Regions from separate parts of the Enterobacter sp. UNJFSC 003 genome, predicted to be linked through region 1. Evidence: predicted binding sites of a transcription regulator. Region 1 holds the regulator's gene; each other region holds the start of a gene.

Evidence for each region. The regulator LexA, encoded in region 1, represses DNA repair genes until DNA is damaged. The targets are predictions, from matches to a motif close to TNCTGTATGTACATACAGNA.
Region 2: a site for LexA is predicted at 2,036-2,055, ahead of metR (HTH-type transcriptional regulator MetR). Genes of this name have one in related genera too.
Region 3: a site for LexA is predicted at 4,194-4,213, ahead of rmuC (DNA recombination protein RmuC). Genes of this name have one in related genera too.

The regions. Positions count from the first base shown of each region.
Region 1 is NZ_JBAKHK010000013.1:32,625-38,627, forward strand. It holds gene ubiA (4-hydroxybenzoate octaprenyltransferase) at 1-353, shown strand, start outside; gene plsB (glycerol-3-phosphate 1-O-acyltransferase PlsB) at 430-2,850, opposite strand; gene V5P19_RS20165 (diacylglycerol kinase) at 3,005-3,373, shown strand; gene lexA (transcriptional repressor LexA) at 3,482-4,090, shown strand; gene dinF (MATE family efflux transporter DinF) at 4,154-5,491, shown strand; partial or broken gene V5P19_RS20180 (hypothetical protein) at 5,488-5,562, shown strand; gene V5P19_RS20185 (CsbD family protein) at 5,611-5,820, shown strand; gene zur (zinc uptake transcriptional repressor Zur) at 5,883-6,003, opposite strand, start outside.
Region 2 is NZ_JBAKHK010000015.1:55,282-61,284, reverse strand. It holds gene metE (5-methyltetrahydropteroyltriglutamate--homocysteine S-methyltransferase) at 1-1,971, opposite strand, end outside; gene metR (HTH-type transcriptional regulator MetR) at 2,087-3,040, shown strand; gene V5P19_RS21320 (carboxylate/amino acid/amine transporter) at 2,928-3,827, opposite strand; gene yigL (sugar/pyridoxal phosphate phosphatase YigL) at 3,910-4,710, opposite strand; gene pldB (lysophospholipase L2) at 4,741-5,733, opposite strand; gene rhtB (homoserine/homoserine lactone efflux protein) at 5,843-6,003, shown strand, end outside.
Region 3 is NZ_JBAKHK010000015.1:61,739-67,741, reverse strand. It holds gene ubiB (ubiquinone biosynthesis regulatory protein kinase UbiB) at 1-1,250, opposite strand, end outside; gene V5P19_RS21355 (SCP2 domain-containing protein) at 1,247-1,852, opposite strand; gene ubiE (bifunctional demethylmenaquinone methyltransferase/2-methoxy-6-polyprenyl-1,4-benzoquinol methylase UbiE) at 1,866-2,621, opposite strand; gene rmuC (DNA recombination protein RmuC) at 2,693-4,150, opposite strand; gene udp (uridine phosphorylase) at 4,291-5,052, opposite strand; gene V5P19_RS21335 (dienelactone hydrolase family protein) at 5,313-6,003, shown strand, end outside.

The DNA.
Region 1 (6,003 bases):
TCCTGGCCAATATTCTTTGGGCCGTGGCGTACGATACGCAATATGCGATGGTCGACCGCGACGATGACCTGAAGATTGGTATTAAATCAACGGCGATCCTGTTTGGCCGTCAGGACAAGCTGATCATCGGCATTTTGCAGGTTGCGGTGCTGGCGCTGATGATTGCGATTGGCCGTCTGAACGGGCTGAACTGGGCATTTTACTGGTCAGTGCTGGTGGCGGGCCTGTTGTTTGCGTATCAGCAAAAGCTGATTGCGAAGCGCGAGCGCGACGCCTGCTTTAAGGCATTTTTGAATAACAACTACGTGGGTCTGGTGCTGTTTTTAGGGCTAGCGATGAGTTACTTCTCGTAAAAGAACGGCAGCCGAATGGCTGCCGTTTCGTTTTCTCCCTCTCCTTGTGGAAGAGGGCATCGGACCGCTGTTTACATCACTCGCCCTGCGTTGCACTCTCAATCGTTAAACGCACGTCCGAGGTAATCAGCTCAGCCAACATCTGGTACACCTTCAGCGTTTCTTCCGGTTCGGCATCGCCCGTATCACTGATAAATCCTTCATCACGCAGCGTCAGCACCAGCGAGCTGAATACCGCTTTGTCGAAGAATTCCGGCGCGTTGATGCCGTGCAGAACGGACAGGCGCTGGGCCAGCGTTCGGCTCTCTTTTTCCAGCGTGCCGCGGTTGATGGACGGGTTCGCGCTCAGCAGCCAGAAGGTAATGGCATATCGCTGCAGCGTTTCACGCGCACCGGCCGCCAGCAGCTGCAGAGTTCGGGAGCGTGACGGATTGATAAGCAGTTCGTGGTCATTAACCGTAATCAACCCCTGACGACGCATCTCTTCCGTCATTTTATCCAGCTCAACCGCCAGCTCGTCTTTGCTCCAGCGCAGGAACAGCTCGGCTTTCAGCATCGGATAGAGCGTTTCAACGTGGCGCAACAGCTCCTGACGTGAGATATGGCGATGCTGAGTTACGATCGCCGCCATCAGTGACGGCAGCATCAGCATATGCGTGATGTTGTTACGGTAGTACGTCATCAGCACGGCCTGCTCGCGCGGCAGAATGATGATGTCGCCAATCGTATCTTTCTCGACTTCAAACTTGTTCATCTGCAGCGCATGCTCGATAAGCTCGTTCGCGGTGCTCGCAGGAACCGTTGAATCCACCGAGTACGGCACGTTACGCATGATGTCCAGATAACAATCCAACTGCTCTGTCAGCTGTTCACGGGTGAGTGAGCGCTGACGGGAGGCCAGAAGTGCCGTACAGCACAGGTTCATGGCGTTAGCCGCGCCTGCGTTGTTGATGCGCACCATCAGCTCAGCCGCGATGCTGTTCACCGTCGGCGTGAGCCAGGCCGGACGAATAGCTTCGATGGGATCGATAGACTCACGCCACTCAGGAACCCGGTTGTTCAGGTACGTCATCAATGGCATTGGCTCGCCAAAGTTCACGTAGCCTTGACCGAGGTTACGCAGCTTGCTCAGCCCACGCAGCATCTGCGGCAGGCTCTCTTTCTCTTTGGTCGCCCCACGCAGCTCTTTAGCGTAAGTACCCACTTCCATCACATGCTCATAGCCAATGTAGATTGGCACCAGTGTGATAGGACGAGTCCCGCCGCGCAGCATGGCCTGAATGGTCATCGACAGCGTGCCGGTCTTCGGATCGAGCAGACGCCCGGTACGGGAACGGCCTCCCTCGACGAAGTACTCAACGGAATAACCGCGGCTGAACAGCTCGCCCAGGTATTCACGGAACACAGTCGAGTACAGCTTGTTGCCCTTGAAGGTACGACGAATAAAGAACGCACCCAGGCGACGGAAAATCGGGCCAGCTGGCCAGAAGTTCAGGTTAATACCGGCAGCAATATGCGGTGGGACCAGCCCCTGGTGATAGAGCACATAGGAGAGCAGCAGGTAGTCCATGTGGCTGCGGTGGCAAGGCACGTAGACAATTTCGTGGCCGTCATGCGCCAGCTGACGAACGCGCTCGGCGTTATGGACGTTAATCCCCTGATAAAGGCGGTTCCAGGTGAAGCTCAGAATACGGTCAGACAGACGAATCATTTCGTAAGAGAAATTCGCGGCGATCTCTTCCATCAGCGCGATGGCGTTCTGCTGGGCTTTCTCGTGTGAAATCTTCTTACTGCGCGCTTCGTCTTCAACAGCGCGGGCGATCGCTTTTGAGGCCAGCAGTTTGTTAAAGAGGTCCTGGCGAGCGGGGAGACGTGGTCCAACAGCGGCCAGACGTTGACGCGCGAAGTGCATACGCGCCACGCGCGCCAGTTTTTGCGCGATGATCTTGTCGGTACCGTGCTCGTCTGCCATGCGGCGCAGCGAAACAGAAGGGGAGAAACGCACAAAACTGTCGCGCCCCAGCCAGGAGATTGCGAAAAATTTCTGGATGCCGTTCAGCATGCGCAGCGGCGGATTCTCTTCCCCTTTTTCACGACCCGGACGGCGACCAAACATCACCGAAACCGGCACCATTTGCACATCCAGATCCGGATTGCTGCGGTGCAGGTCGAGATAGTCGTGGAAGAGCTTAATCGACTCTTCTTTTGGCGTGTAATAGGTAAACACGCGCGGCCCGCCGTGAATAAACACGTAGCGTGGCAGCAATGTCCCGTCGATTTCCAACGGTTCAAGCGGGTCTGGTAAATCATGCGCCAAACATTGGGCGCGAAGCGTCAGCAAGTCTGCCTTCGAGTTATAAGGCAAAACGTACATAATAGGACGCGACGTATCGAGCCCTAATTCCAGCGCGGGTTCTGCTGGGATAGACTTACTTTTTACCAGGACGCTTAATGGTAAATTAAGTAATTTGTAGTAAATTCGTGGCCAGCCGGACATAAACGATGTAAAGCCTCTGGTTAATAATGCAATTGCTGCGCAAGGATAACAGAAAGCGCGCAAAATTTCTGTTGTTACCCGTCATACTTCAGACCGCTGCGTAATGCTTCGCGACTATAGTTACTGACGCTATTTTCTATAAAAGGTTCTTTTAATGGCCAATAATACCACTGGGTTAACCCGAATCATCAAAGCTGCTGGTTATTCATGGAAAGGTTTCCGTGCCGCGTGGGTCAATGAAGCTGCTTTCCGACAAGAAGGCGTCGCCGCTATCGTCGCGGTTATCATCGCCTGTTTCCTTGATGTTGATGCGATTACGCGCGTACTTCTTATCGGCTCTGTACTTCTGGTGATGATAGTGGAAATTCTCAATAGCGCTATTGAGGCCGTCGTGGACCGAATTGGGTCTGACTTCCATGAACTCTCGGGTCGGGCAAAAGACATGGGCTCCGCAGCCGTGTTGTTGGCGATTATCACGGCAGTTATTACCTGGGTCACGTTGCTTTGGTCACATTTCCGATAAGCCTCGAGGAATAATTAAGTCCCTGGTTTTTTGTGCAGTTTTTGATTCCAAAATCGCCTTTGACTGTATATACTCACAGCATAACTGTATATACACCCAGGGGGCGGAATGAAAGCGTTAACGACCAGGCAGCAAGAGGTGTTTGATCTCATCCGGGATCACATCAGCCAGACGGGGATGCCACCCACGCGGGCGGAAATCGCGCAGCGTCTGGGCTTCCGTTCACCCAATGCTGCTGAAGAACACCTCAAAGCGCTGGCGCGAAAAGGCGTGATTGAGATTGTATCCGGTGCGTCACGTGGTATTCGTTTGCTGGTTGAAGAAGAGACGGGCATTCCTCTGATTGGCCGTGTCGCTGCTGGTGAACCTTTACTGGCGCAACAGCACATTGAAGGTCACTATCAGGTCGATCCAGGCATGTTCAAACCGAGCGCTGATTTCTTACTGCGCGTCAGCGGTATGTCTATGAAAGACATCGGCATTCTTGATGGTGATTTGCTTGCGGTTCACAAAACGCAGGATGTGCGTAACGGCCAGGTTGTGGTGGCGCGCATAGATGATGAAGTCACCGTTAAGCGTTTGAAAAAACAAGGCAACACTGTCCAGCTTCTGCCGGAAAACAACGAGTTCACCCCCATTGTTGTGGACTTGCGCGAGCAGAACTTCTCTATCGAAGGTCTGGCGGTGGGCGTCATCCGCAACGGCGAATGGCTGTAATCTCTTCCTGACAGGCTGCGGAACCTCCGCGGCCTGCTTCATTTTCCGCGCCCGGTATCTTTCATGTCACTGCTGACGACTTCCGATAAGGCATTGTGGCGTCTCGCACTGCCGATGATTTTTTCCAATATCACCGTACCGCTATTGGGGTTGGTGGACACGGCGGTAATTGGTCATCTGGATTCCCCCGTTTATCTGGGCGGCGTCGCGATTGGTGCAACGGCAACCAGCTTCCTCTTTATGCTCCTGCTCTTTTTACGGATGAGCACCACGGGGCTTACGGCACAGGCCTATGGTGCGAAAGATCCTCTTCGACTGGTGCGCGCGCTGGTTCAGCCGCTAATCCTGGCGCTCGGCGCAGGGGCTTTAATCGTTCTGTTCCGCACTCCCTTGATTGATTTGGCACTCCATATTGTGGGTGGCAGCGAGGCCGTGCTCGAGCAGGCAAGGCGCTTCCTGGAAATTCGCTGGCTTAGCGCACCCGCATCGCTGGCGAACCTGGTTTTGCTGGGCTGGCTATTGGGCGTGCAGTATGCTCGCGCGCCCGTCATTCTGCTGGTCGTGGGAAATCTCCTCAACATTGTGCTCGATCTCTGGCTGGTGATGGGGCTGCACATGAACGTGCGGGGCGCGGCGCTGGCAACGGTAATTGCGGAATACGGCACGTTTATCATCGGGTTATGGATGGTCTGGCGGGTATTGGCCATGCGCGGTATCTCTCTTGCGCTGCTGAAATCCGCGTGGCGCGGGAATATCCGCAAACTGTTGGCGCTTAACCGCGACATCATGCTGCGCTCGCTTTTACTGCAGCTTTGCTTTGGGGCGCTGACGGTATTTGGCGCACGTCTTGGGCCAGAGATTGTGGCGGTGAATGCGGTACTGATGACGCTGCTGACCTTTACCGCCTACGCGCTGGATGGCTTTGCCTATGCCGTCGAGGCCCATTCCGGGCAGGCGTATGGCGCGCGCGAAAGCGGCCAGCTCCGTGAGGTATGGCGCGCTGCCTGCCGTCAGTCGGGGCTAGTGGCATTGGCGTTTGCGTTGATTTACGCCTTGTTTGGCGGGCAGATCGTTGGATTGCTTACGTCTCTTTCCGAGATTCGTGAACTGGCGAGCCATTATCTTATCTGGCAGGTGATTTTACCCGTCGTGGGTGTGTGGTGTTATCTGCTGGATGGCATGTTCATTGGCGCGACGCGCGGGGCGGAGATGCGCAACAGTATGGCGGTTGCCGCCGCCGGTTTCGCGTTGACGCTGCTGACGCTTCCGTATCTCGGCAATCACGGTTTATGGCTGGCGCTGGCGGTATTCCTCTCCTTGCGCGGCCTGTCGCTGGCATTTATCTGGCACCGTCACTGGCGCAACAATACCTGGTTTCCCTCCGGTCACGATATATCGTGACGGTTAAAGATTCCGAATATGAAAACAATCGCCGCATCCTTATCTACAATTATTATCACGTCCAGCAGAAATGAACGTGACGGACGTTACAACACGACGCTTAACATGAGGACACGATGATGAATAAAGACGAAATCGGCGGCAACTGGAAGCAATTCAAAGGTAAAGCGAAAGAACAGTGGGGTAAGCTGACGGATGACGATATGACGGTCATTGAAGGTAAACGCGATCAGCTCGTCGGGAAAATTCAGGAACGCTACGGTTACGAGAAAGATAAAGCGGAAACCGAAGTGAAAGACTGGGAAACCCGTAACGATTACCGTTGGTAATCATGTAATACCCCCGAGGGCGGCCATGAGCCGCCTTTTCTTTTGCCTGATATTATTGAGTGTTAGCGAGGCTTTTTCTTTACGACGATAGAGTGGTCGTGTTGACACGCGTCCTGATGGCTACAGGACTCCACCTCTACGCACGCTGAACATAGCCCGTGCGCTTCAATCACATTATGACGC
Region 2 (6,003 bases), on a different contig from region 1:
CAGCGCCGCAATGGAATCCATGATGTCGTTGAATTCGCAGTAACACATGTGGGTGTGGATCTGGGTGTCGTCCTTGGCGACCGCGGCGTTGATGCGGAAGGCTTCTACGCCCCAGGCCAGATACGCCTCCCAGTCACTGCGACGCAGCGGCAGGCCTTCGCGCAGGGCCGGTTCATCAATCTGAATGATGCCAATGCCCGCAGCTTCCAGGTCCGCTACTTCATCGCGCAGCGCCAGCGCAATCTGCTTCGCGATCGTTTCACGGGACACGTCTTCACGCGGGAATGACCAGCAGAGAATGGTCACCGGACCTGTCAGCATGCCTTTCACCGGCTTGTCGGTGAGAGACTGGGCATACTTCGCCCACTCGACGGTGATGGCTTGCGGACGACTGACGTCTCCAATAACTACCGGCGGCTTCACACAGCGTGACCCGTAGCTCTGCACCCAGCCGTTCTGGGTAAAGACGAATCCATCCAGGTGCTCACCGAAGTATTCCACCATATCGTTACGCTCGGCTTCCCCATGCACCAGCACGTCCAGACCCAGTCGCTCCTGCTCCACAATTGCCTGCTTGATATGTTCCGCTATGCCGGTACGGTAGTGATTCGCATCCAGCTTGCCCTTTTTGAAGTCCAGGCGCAGGCCACGAATCTCCGTTGTCTGTGGGAAGGAGCCGATAGTGGTGGTTGGCCATGCAGGCAGGTTAAAACGGGCACGCTGGGCTTCGGCACGGACGTCATAGGCGCTCTGGCGCTGGCTGTCCTGCTCGGTGATAGCCGCCAGACGCTGTTCTACTGCCGGATTGTGAACGCGCGTTGAGTGACGACGTGCCTGAATCGGCGCACTCCATTCGGTAATCGCCGCTGTGTCACCGCTGTTAAGTGCATCGCGCAGCAGCGCCAGCTCTTCACATTTCTGCAGAGCAAAGGCAAACCAGCTCTTCACCTCCGCATCCAGACGGGTTTCCACGCTCAGGTCGATTGGACTGTGCAGCAGGGAGCAGGACGATGCCACCCACAGTTCGCGTTTGCCAACGATGTCTTTGATTTGGGCGTATTTCTCAGTGAGATCGGCACGCCAGACGTTACGCCCGTTGACCAGGCCTGCGGAGAGCAACCAGTCTGACGGCAGGCGCTTGTGAAGCTCAGCGACATTATCATTGCCGTGAACCAGGTCAACGTGCAGACCCTGAACTGGCAGCCCGGCAATGGTCTTGAGATTCGGCGTAACGCCTTCGAAATACGTGGTAAGCAGCAACTTCACCTGGCCAGTCAGCGCGTCGTAAGCCGGTTTAAACGCGTTCAGCCATTCCTGGGGCAGCTCCAGCACCAGCGCAGGCTCGTCAATTTGCACCCATTGAATGCCGCGTTTGCCCAGCTCAATCAGCACCAGCTTATAGACCGGCAGAATATCCTTCAGCAGACTCAACCGATCGAACGGCTCGCCTTTTACTTTACCCAGCCACAGGTAGGTTACCGGCCCCAGCAGCACTGGTTTTACCTGATGACCCAGCGCCAGCGCTTCGTCTACTTCATCCAGCAGTTGTGTCCAGGTTAGCTTGAACTGCTGACCTTTTACGAACTCCGGCACCATATAGTGATAGTTGGTGTTGAACCATTTGGTCATTTCTGCCGCTGCCGCTGGCTCACCCGTTGGCGCACGGCCACGGCCAATGCGGAACAGGGTATCGATATCAACCGATCCATCTTTGTTCTGATGACGAGCCGGCACGTTACCAAGCAGCAGGCTGGTCGTCAGAACATGGTCGTACCAGGCGAAATCGCCCACCGGCAGCAGGTCAATGCCCGCCTGTTTTTGCTGATCCCAGTGACGGGCCCGCAGCTCGCGTCCCACCGCCAGCAGTTCTTCACGGGTAGCGTTACCCGCCCAGTAGCTTTCTTGCGCTTTTTTCAGCTCGCGACGTAGTCCAACGCGAGGGAAACCGAGTGTGTGATTGCGGATTGTCATGATAAGCCCCTTGTGAAATTCGTTATTTAGACGTCCAGATGTTTACACATCTATAATTGGCAGGTACTGTATATTCCTCAAGCGCAAAATGTTCATGGCGAAGTGAAGGACTTTCATGATCGAGATAAAACACCTGAAAACGCTACAAGCGTTGCGGAACTGCGGATCTCTCGCGGCAGCGGCGGCGACGCTGCACCAGACCCAATCCGCCCTTTCTCACCAGTTCAGCGAGCTGGAACAACGCCTCGGCTTTCGTCTTTTTGTACGTAAGAGCCAGCCATTGCGCTTTACGCCGCAGGGCGAAATTCTGCTGCAGCTGGCCAACCAGGTGCTGCCGCAGATTGCCAGCGCGCTGCAGTCCTGCAATGAGCCTCAGCAAACCAAATTACGTATCGCCATTGAGTGCCACAGCTGTATTCAGTGGCTGACCCCTGCGCTTGAGAACTTCCGCGAGAAGTGGCCGCAGGTTGAGATGGACTTTAAATCCGGCGTGACCTTCGACCCACAGCCCTCTCTCCAGCAGGGCGAACTGGATCTGGTCATGACGTCGGACATTTTGCCGCGCAGCGGCCTGCACTATTCGCCAATGTTTGATTTTGAAGTACGTTTGGTGCTGGCGCCGGATCACCCCCTGGCGGCCAAAACGCGCATTACTCCGGAAGACCTCGCCACTGAAACGCTGCTGATTTATCCGGTACAGCGCAGTCGCCTGGATATCTGGCGTCACTTTTTGCAGCCTGCGGGCATTAGCCCACAGCTGAAAAGCGTAGATAACACACTGCTGTTAATTCAGATGGTTGCAGCCAGAATGGGCATCGCGGCGCTGCCGCACTGGGTGGTGGAGAGCTTTGAACGCCAGGGCCTGGTGGTCACCAAAACCCTGGGTGATGGTCTGTGGAGCCGGCTGTACTCTGCCGTGCGCGATGGCGAACAGCGCCAGCCGGTGACGGAAGCTTTTATTCGCTCAGCGCGGAACCACGCTTGCGACCATCTTCCGTTTGTGCGGAGCGCGGAGCGACCCAACGGCGATGTACCCACAGCGAAGCCAGAATCACCGCTCCCCCAATAAGGAAACTTGGCCAGTGAGGTTGTTCCTGCCAGATGGCGAGGTTCACCAGCAGCCCCGCCGGCACATGAACGTTGTTCATAATCCCCAGTGTTCCGGCGTCTACCTGCGTAGCGCCATAGTTCCACATGAAGTAACCCAGCCCTGAGGCCACCACGCCCAACCAGACCAGAACGCCCCATTGTACCGGGGTGGTCGGCAGTTTTTGCGGGTTGCCGAGCATAAACCACGCCGCCACAGCAACAATCGCGGCGCCCACATAGAACCAGGCAAAGGCGTTGTGCTGCGGCATCGGGCGGGTTTCCATCAGGCGTTTGTATCCCACCATCCCGATGGCGAAGCTGATATTGGCAAGCTGGACGAACATCAGGCCAGTCCAGAAGTGATCGCTCACTTTGTCATAACGAATAATGGCTGCGCCAACCACCGCCAGCGCAGCGCTCAACAAATAACCCCAGCGCAAACGACGCCTGCTGAGCAGGTCGTAAATCAGGGTGATATAGAGCGGCGTCAGAACGGTAAACAGCAGGAATTCCGAAACGGACAGGTAAACGTAAGCCCGGAAGCTGAACAGATACATGATGCCGAGCTGCATCGCGCCCACCAGCATGTACAGCAGAACAGTTTTTAATGATTGCCCGCGCGTACGCAAGAATGGCAGGAACACCAGCGCCGCCAGCCCCACGCGCATCAGCACCGAGAAGTAGCTGTCGACCGAACCGGCAAGGTATTCGCCAATCAGGCTAAAGGAAAAGGCCCACAGGATGGTGGTGATAATGAGTAGCGCCACAATGCTTGTCTCTCAGAAAGAAGGACAGGCATTGTAGCGAACTCTTTAGTTGACAACTGAACAATAAACAACCAAATGACGATTATTCAAGGAACAGTTTGCGCAGGTATTTTGGCACCGCGTTGTCGCCGTTGGTACCGATCACTTCCAGCTCCGGGTGCAGATCCTTCAGGCGCTGGTGCGCGTTTTCCATGATGCAGCCTTTGCCCGCCATCGAAAGCATTTCGGCATCGTTCATACCGTCGCCAAAGGCAATGCAGTCTTTCAGCTCAAAGCCCATGCGCTTGGCTACAGCTTCCAGCGCGTGCCCTTTAGACACCCCGCCCGCCATCACTTCCAGACAGGTTAGCGTAGAGAAGCTCACGTTGACGCGATCGCCCCAGCGGGCGTTGATCGCTTGCTCCAGCGGCAGCAGCTCTTCGTGACTGTCGCAGGTGAAGAACACCTTGCTGATGCCTTCTGGCTCCAGTAAGCCCGGCTCATACAGTGAATAATTAAATACCGCTTCCTTGAAGAAACGCATTTCATCCGGGCGATGACGGTTCATAAACCACTCGTCGTCACGGTACACGTTGGTGATAATATTCGGGTTATTGTGCACGACACCGAACAGATCGCTGGCAATGTCGCGATCCAGGTTGTGGGTAAAGATCAGGTTGCCATCGGTGTCGTGTACGCGCGCACCGTTGGAGGTGATCATGTAGGCTTTGATCTCCAGGTTATCGCGGATCTGCCCCACGTCCACGTGGTGGCGGCCTGTGGCAAACACGAAGTTAACGCCACGTGCCGTCAGAAGTTTTAAGGTCTCTTTCGCATAAGGCGACAGGGTGTGGTCGGGGGAAAGCAGCGTGCCATCTAAGTCAGATGCAACAACCTGGTACATAGGGATTTCAACCTCTGGTATAAAAAATAATCAGTTATGCCTGTTGAAAAAATCAACGATGGCGTTGAGCGCGACCGAGCGCATAGCGTCCTTTTCAAAAAGGATCTCATGGTACGCGCCGTTTATGACCAGCGGTTTACCCCCTTCACAAGGGTGACCGGCAGCAGCGCGCAGTTCACAATAGCGGTCATGCATGCGGTTATCGACCACATGTTCTTCTTCCGCCTGAATCAGAAGTGTCGGCGTGTCATCATTACCGACGCCAGCCAGTACCTGCTCACCCGCCAGAATACCTTCCCGCACCCAGTGATAAGTCGGGCCGCCGACGCGTAAACGCGGTTCATCGGCATAGAAACGCAGGTTTCGGCGATAACGCTGCCGGCTGTGGGTTAACACGTTGATGGCAAACGGTAACGCACGCCAGCGTCCTGTGCCAATGGCATAGCCTTCACGAATGCGCTGATGGCCCTCAGCCCAGTCGAGAATATGACGCACCATCCAGTCAGGAAAACGAATGACGATGCCATACATCGGCGCGGTGAGCGCAATGGCATCGCACTGATGCTCATAACGCTGCAAGAACAGCGTAGAAATCGCCCCGCCCATTGAGTGCGCCAGAATATAGCGCTTGCGCCACGGGCCCGGCTGTACTTCCTGCTGCCAGAAGGCGGCAAAATCATCTACGTAATCACTGAACTGATCCACGTGCCCGCGATGGGTATCCGACAACATGCGTCCGGAAAGCCCCTGTCCACGATGGTCAATGATCAGAACATCAAAGCCCATATGGACCAGGTCGTAAGCCAGTTCAGCGTATTTAATGTAACTTTCAATACGCCCCGGGCAGACAACGATCACCCGATCGTTTTTCTCATTGCGAAAACGCACAAAACGTACCGGAATATCACCGACGCCCGTAAACTCATCTTCCTCACGCTGACGCCAGAATTCGGTCAGCGGTCCCATGGAGAAAGCAGCAAATGCGTTTTCTCGTGTTACCCAGTCCTTTTTCTGCTGAAACATCGGGTTTCCACCCCCGTAAGCCAAGGAATATCGTTTTTTCGTAGCGGGTCACAAAATGACTCAACAATAGCGTATTGTGGCATAAAAACAGACGATCCGGGAGTTTCAAATGACCTTCGAGTGGTGGTTCGCTTACCTGCTGACATCCATCATCCTCAGCCTTTCACCGGGTTCCGGCGCAATCAATACCATGACCACCTCCATCAACCACGGCTATCGCGGTGCGGCGGCGTCTATTGCCGGTCTACAAGCCGGGCTGGGCATTCACAT
Region 3 (6,003 bases), on a different contig from region 1:
CGGCCTACGCCCTCAACGTAAAGTAATGTTTTCTGAAGTAAAACTAATTGTGGCTGCACTTCCATATTAAAGCGCCGCGCGGTGTTGAACAGGTTCAGTAAGACGTGACCGAAGGAGATCTCTGCCAGCGGTTTTTCAAAAATCGGTTCACACACCGTACGGATAGCAAACTCAAACTCTTCAACGTTGGTATCCGGTGGAACCCAACCGGAATCCACGTGCAGTTCGGCCACCTTACGGTAATCGCGATTGAAGAAGGCGATGAAGTTCTCGGCAAGATAGCGCTTATCTTCTTTATTCAGCGAGCCAACAATTCCGCAGTCAATGCCGATGTACTTCGGATTTTCAGGGTGCTCGTAGCTGACAAAGATATTGCCCGGGTGCATGTCCGCATGGAAAAAGCTGTCACGGAACACCTGCGTAAAGAAGACCTGCACGCCACGCTCGGCTAGCAGCTTCATGTTGGTTCCCTGCTTTTCCAGCGCAACCACATCCGAGACCGGTATGCCGTAGATTCGTTCCATGACCATCATGTCCTGACTGCAATAATCAGAATAGACTTCAGGGACATACAGCATGGGGCTGTCTTCAAAGTTACGACGAAGCTGGATGGCATTCGCCGATTCGCGCAGCAGGTTTAGCTCATCAATTAGCGTTTTTTCATATTCGCGAACGACTTCCATCGGGCGCAGACGGCGTCCATCAGGCAACAGACGCGGCACCCAGCGAGCCAGACGATAAATGAGCTTCATGTCCGCTTTGATGATCGGCAGGATATCCGGGCGAATGACCTTGATAACCACTTCTTTGCCGTTTTCCTTTAAGCGCGCCGTATGCACCTGGGCGATAGACGCGGAAGCCAGAGGTTTAATATCAAAATCATCAAACCAGGTTTCAACGGGAATATTTCCCATCGCCTCTTCGATCTGTTTCTTCGCTCTGGCCCCGTCAAACGGTGCAACGCGGTCCTGAAGCATCGCCAGCTCATCAGCAATTTGCGGCGGGAAGAGATCGCGTCGGGTAGAGAGCATCTGGCCAAACTTAATCCAGACAGGGCCAAGCTCCTGCAGTGCAAGACGCAGGCGTTCACCCAAGACCTGATCTTTATGGCGATTTGGCATCCAGAACAACATCCGCCGCCAGATTCTGATCGGCAACGTGATTCGCATTTTAGGGATAAGCTCATCGAGCCCGTAACTTAAAAAGGTGCGAACGATAAAATAGAGGCGCCGAATTTCACCAGGCGTCATTTGCCCTCCAGTTTTTCAAGCCGTTTGGTTAAGGCATCAACCGCCCGCTCGGCTGCGGCAGTCTCTTCCGCAAACCATGCAATTTCCAGCGGTCCGGGGGCCATGCGCCATTCTTCGGTCAGCACTTCTGCTGCATAGCGCTGCTGGCGCAGAAAACTTTTGCGCAGAAAAGCCGTTCCGCCATGAAGGGTTTTACCGATGCCTTCCGCGGCAATGTCGCCAATAAATGGCGCAAGCAGTTCTGCCGGGTCAAATTCGGCCAGATCGCTGAGCGCACCGAAGTTCTGTACGACCTGGATATCGCCTTCAACTTCCAGCTCACCGCTACGGATTAGCGCCGTCAGCTGCTGGCGATCGCGCAATTTTGGCAGCACGCGCATATGCGTGATGACCGAGCAGTCGGCCTCGCCTTCCCACTCCCCCAGAACGTCGAGCTGGCGTTCGCTGAAGACCAGCACAAGCGGCGTCGAGAACTCTTTTAAAACAATACGCAGTACTTTTCCGTTAAGCCGTTGACGTGCAGCTTTCAGCGCAGGTGCGCGATACAGAAAAGCATTCAGTACATTCTCGATGCCTGCAGTGACAAAGGGTTTAAAGGGCACGGGAGACCTCCACTCAGAACTTATAACCGCGGTGCAGCGCAACGACACCTGCCGTCAAGTTGAAATACTCAACGTTCTCAAGGCCCGCGTCCTGCATCATCGCTTTCAGCGTGTCTTGATCCGGGTGCATACGAATAGATTCTGCCAGGTAACGGTAGCTTTCTGCGTCATTCGCCACCAACTCACCAATGCGCGGCAGGATATGGAAAGAATACGCATCGTAGGCTTTGCTCAGCGGTTCAATAATCGGTTTAGAGAATTCAAGAACCAGCAGGCGCCCGCCCGGTTTCAGCACACGGTACATGGAGCGCAGTGCTTTTTCTTTATCGGTTACGTTACGCAGGCCAAACGAAATGGTGATGCAATCGAAGGTGTTGTCCGGGAACGGCAGCGCTTCGGCATTTGCCTGCACATATTCCACGTTACCGACAACGCCGATGTTACGCAGTTTCTCGCGTCCCATTTTCAGCATCGAGTCGTTGATATCGGCCAGAACCACGCGACCTGTTTCGCCTACCAGACGTGAGAACTTGGCCGTTAGATCGCCTGTACCGCCCGCCAGATCCAGAACCGTTTGCCCGCGACGTACGCCGCTGCAGTCGATAGTGAAGCGTTTCCACAAGCGATGAATGCCGAACGACATCAGGTCATTCATCACATCGTACTTCGCCGCCACGGAATGAAATACGTGGGCCACCATGTCAGCTTTCTGCGCCTTGGCTACAGTCTGAAAGCCAAAGTGCGTTGTGTCTTGTGAATCGTCAGCCATCTCAGAGCCTGCTAATCAGTAAAGTAAAATGTCGGTCAAGTGTAACAGATTGGGCGCATTTGCCCTACGATTCAACCACCCCGAAAGAAACGCGCTGGCGACGACTCTGGTGATAATTCCGCCGCTAAATCATTGTCTTCACTGCGAGTATTTTGCTCTACTGCGCCCTCTCGCAGCCTGAACTCTTCATCCTGCTCTGTAGCCTGTTCAACCAATTCCGGATTAATCTCGCGTTTGACCTCCACCCCCAAACTGCGGAAGGCTTCAGCCTGCGCAAGCAGATTACCGCGACCAGAAGAAAGTTTTTTCATTGCCTGACGATAGTTATCCTGCGCGCGATCCAGGCTTTGCCCAACGGAGGACATATCGTCCACGAACAGACGCATTTTATCGTACAGCTTGCTGGCGCGATCGGCGATCTGCTGAGCATTGCGGCTCTGGTGTTCATAGCGCCACAGGTTTGAAATCGTCCGCAGAGCCACCAGCAACGTGGTTGGACTCACCAGCATAATGTTATTTTTCAGCGCTTCGGTGATCAGTTCAGGCTGTCTGTCCAGCGCCAGCAGGAACGCAGGCTCAACGGGAATAAACATCAATACATAGTCGAGCGAGCGGAGCCCCGGCAGTTGCTGATAGTCTTTTCTGCCCAGCAGACGAATATGGTTGCGTACGGAAGCGATATGTTCCTGGAGTGCAGATTCACGCGTGTAATCATCATCCGCGTTGAAGTAACGCTCGTAGGCCACGAGCGTCATTTTGGCGTCGATGACCACATCTTTACCCTGCGGCAGCCGCACAATCACATCCGGCTGCATGCGCGAGCGGGCATCATTTTCGATACTGACCTGCGTTTCGTATTCGTAACCCTCGCGTAAACCAGACGCTTCAAGCACGCGGGTGAGCACCACTTCACCCCAGTTGCCCTGCGTTTTGTTATCCCCTTTTAGGGCGCGCGTCAGATTAACCGCCTCCTGCGCCATCTGCGCATTCAGCTGCTGGAGGTTGCGAATTTCATGCGCCAGGGTATGACGCTCGCGAGCCTCCTGACCAAAACTGTCCTGCACCTGGCGTCGAAAACCGTCCAGCTGTTCGCGCAGCGGCGTCAGCAGGCTGTTCAGGCTCTGGCGGTTTTGTTCGTCGACGCGACGGTTGCTCTGCTCAAAAATGCGGTTTGCGAGGTTTTCAAACTGTTCGCTTAGGCGCTGCTCGCTGTTGATCATCTGACGAATTTTGTCTTCAGCGTGGAGCTGAGTCGACTCAAGACGGGTAGTGACTTCGCGGAGATCGGCCTCCAGAGAGGTATTGATATCGCGCAGGTTGCGCAGCTCGTTGTTAAGCAGCTCGCATTCGTCACGCCAATGCGCGCCTTGAGCAATCTGTTGTTTTGACGCGCTTAACTCTGCGACCATCTCTTCGCGCTCTGCCAACTGATCGGCCTTTTGCTGAGCGTGCTGGTAGCTGGAGATCAGCCAACCCATTCCGACGCCCACCAGCGCAATCACCGCATAAATCAGGATTGAGATATCCACAATGCCCCCTGCATCAACGTATTACCCGCACAAAATAGAATTGTGCTGTACAAACGTCCAGTTTGGAAGGGTTTTCCTGCGAAGCGCTACGCAAAAAAAGAAAAGGCCGAACAGGTCGGCCTTTTCATTCAGAGGGGGAATTAGATCAGGCGACGAGCCGCTTCAACCACAATTTTCACCGCATGACTCTCAGTCTGCTTCATGGTTTCAGCGTTCGGGATCTCCTGCTGGGTGCGGTTGACGATAACGCCCGCCACCATACCGGCACGCAGACCCTGGCTTGCGCACATGGTCAGCAGCGTTGCAGATTCCATCTCATAGTTCATTACGCCCATCGACTGCCACTCTTCCATTGAGCCTTTGAAGCGGCTGACTACGCGACCCGAGAAGGTGTCGTAGCGCTCCTGGCCTGGGTAGAAGGTATCGGAAGACGCGGTTACGCCCACGTGAGTAGTCGCACCCACGGATTTCGCGGCTTCAACCAGCGCAGTAGTGCATTCGAAATCAGCCACTGCAGGGAATTCCATTGGTGCAAAGTGCAGGCTAGCACCGTCCAGACGCACGGAGGCGGTGGTCACCAGCACATCACCAACGTTGATATGCGGCTGAATAGCGCCGGTTGTACCGATACGCAGGAAAGTACGAATGCCCAGCTGTGCCAGCTCTTCAACAGCAATAGAGGTAGACGGGCCACCGATACCGGTAGAACAGACGATCACCGCTTTGCCATCCAGCTCTGCGCGCCAGGTGGTGAATTCACGATGGGCTGCCAGCTTAACCGGCTTATCCATCAGCGCGGCGATCTTTTCCACACGCTCAGGATCGCCAGGGACGATAGCGAGCGTAGCCCCTTGTAAATCGTTTTTAGTGAGGCCGAGATGAAAAACATCAGACTTAGACATAGGTGACTCCTCTGTGGGTCGGTTAGTCAGAAGAAGTAAAACGGTACTTTACAGAAGCACTAAGCATAATTTCGTGACACATCTCACCATGAATGAAAATGATTGCAGTTAATTTCCATAAAAAAGTGATTTACATCACATTAACAAGCTTGTATCGATGTGTGTTGCACAAAAGATAGACCGTATAAGGCACTGTGGATCGTTAACCTGGTGTCTATATTTATCTTTGCGCTAATAAACTCATTGGTACGGAGAATGCCATGACTGAAAAAACCGGTTTTGCACCTGCTGCGGCTCCGCATGCTTCAACCCTCGTCTCAACCCCGGAAGACGCCATTATTGCGGGCGAGACCTCCATTCCCTCTCAGGGGGAAAATATGCCTGCTTACCACGCACGGCCAAAGTTGGCAGAAGGTCCGCTGCCAATTGTTGTCGTGGTTCAGGAGATTTTTGGCGTTCACGAACATATCCGTGATATCTGTCGCCGTCTGGCGCTGGAGGGATATCTGGCCGTTGCGCCAGAGCTCTATTTCCGTCAGGGCGATCCGAACGATTACAGCGATATTCCCACCTTATTTAGCAACCTGGTCTCTAAAGTACCGGACGCGCAAGTATTGGCCGATCTGGACCATGTTGCCAGCTGGGCTGCGCGCAACGGCGGCGATCCACACCGTCTGATGGTGACTGGCTTCTGCTGGGGTGGACGCATTAGCTGGCTTTATGCCGCGCACAATCCTCAGCTTAAAGCCGCCGTCGCCTGGTATGGCAAACTGGTGGGTGAAAAGACCCTGAACTCACCGAAGCAACCCGTTGATATCGCAACCGATCTAAACGCACCGGTGTTGGGGCTATATGGCGGGCAGGATACGGGTATTCCGCTCGACACCGTTGAGACTATGCGCCATGCGCTACGGGCTGCAAACGCAAAAGCCGAGATCGTGGTTTATCCGG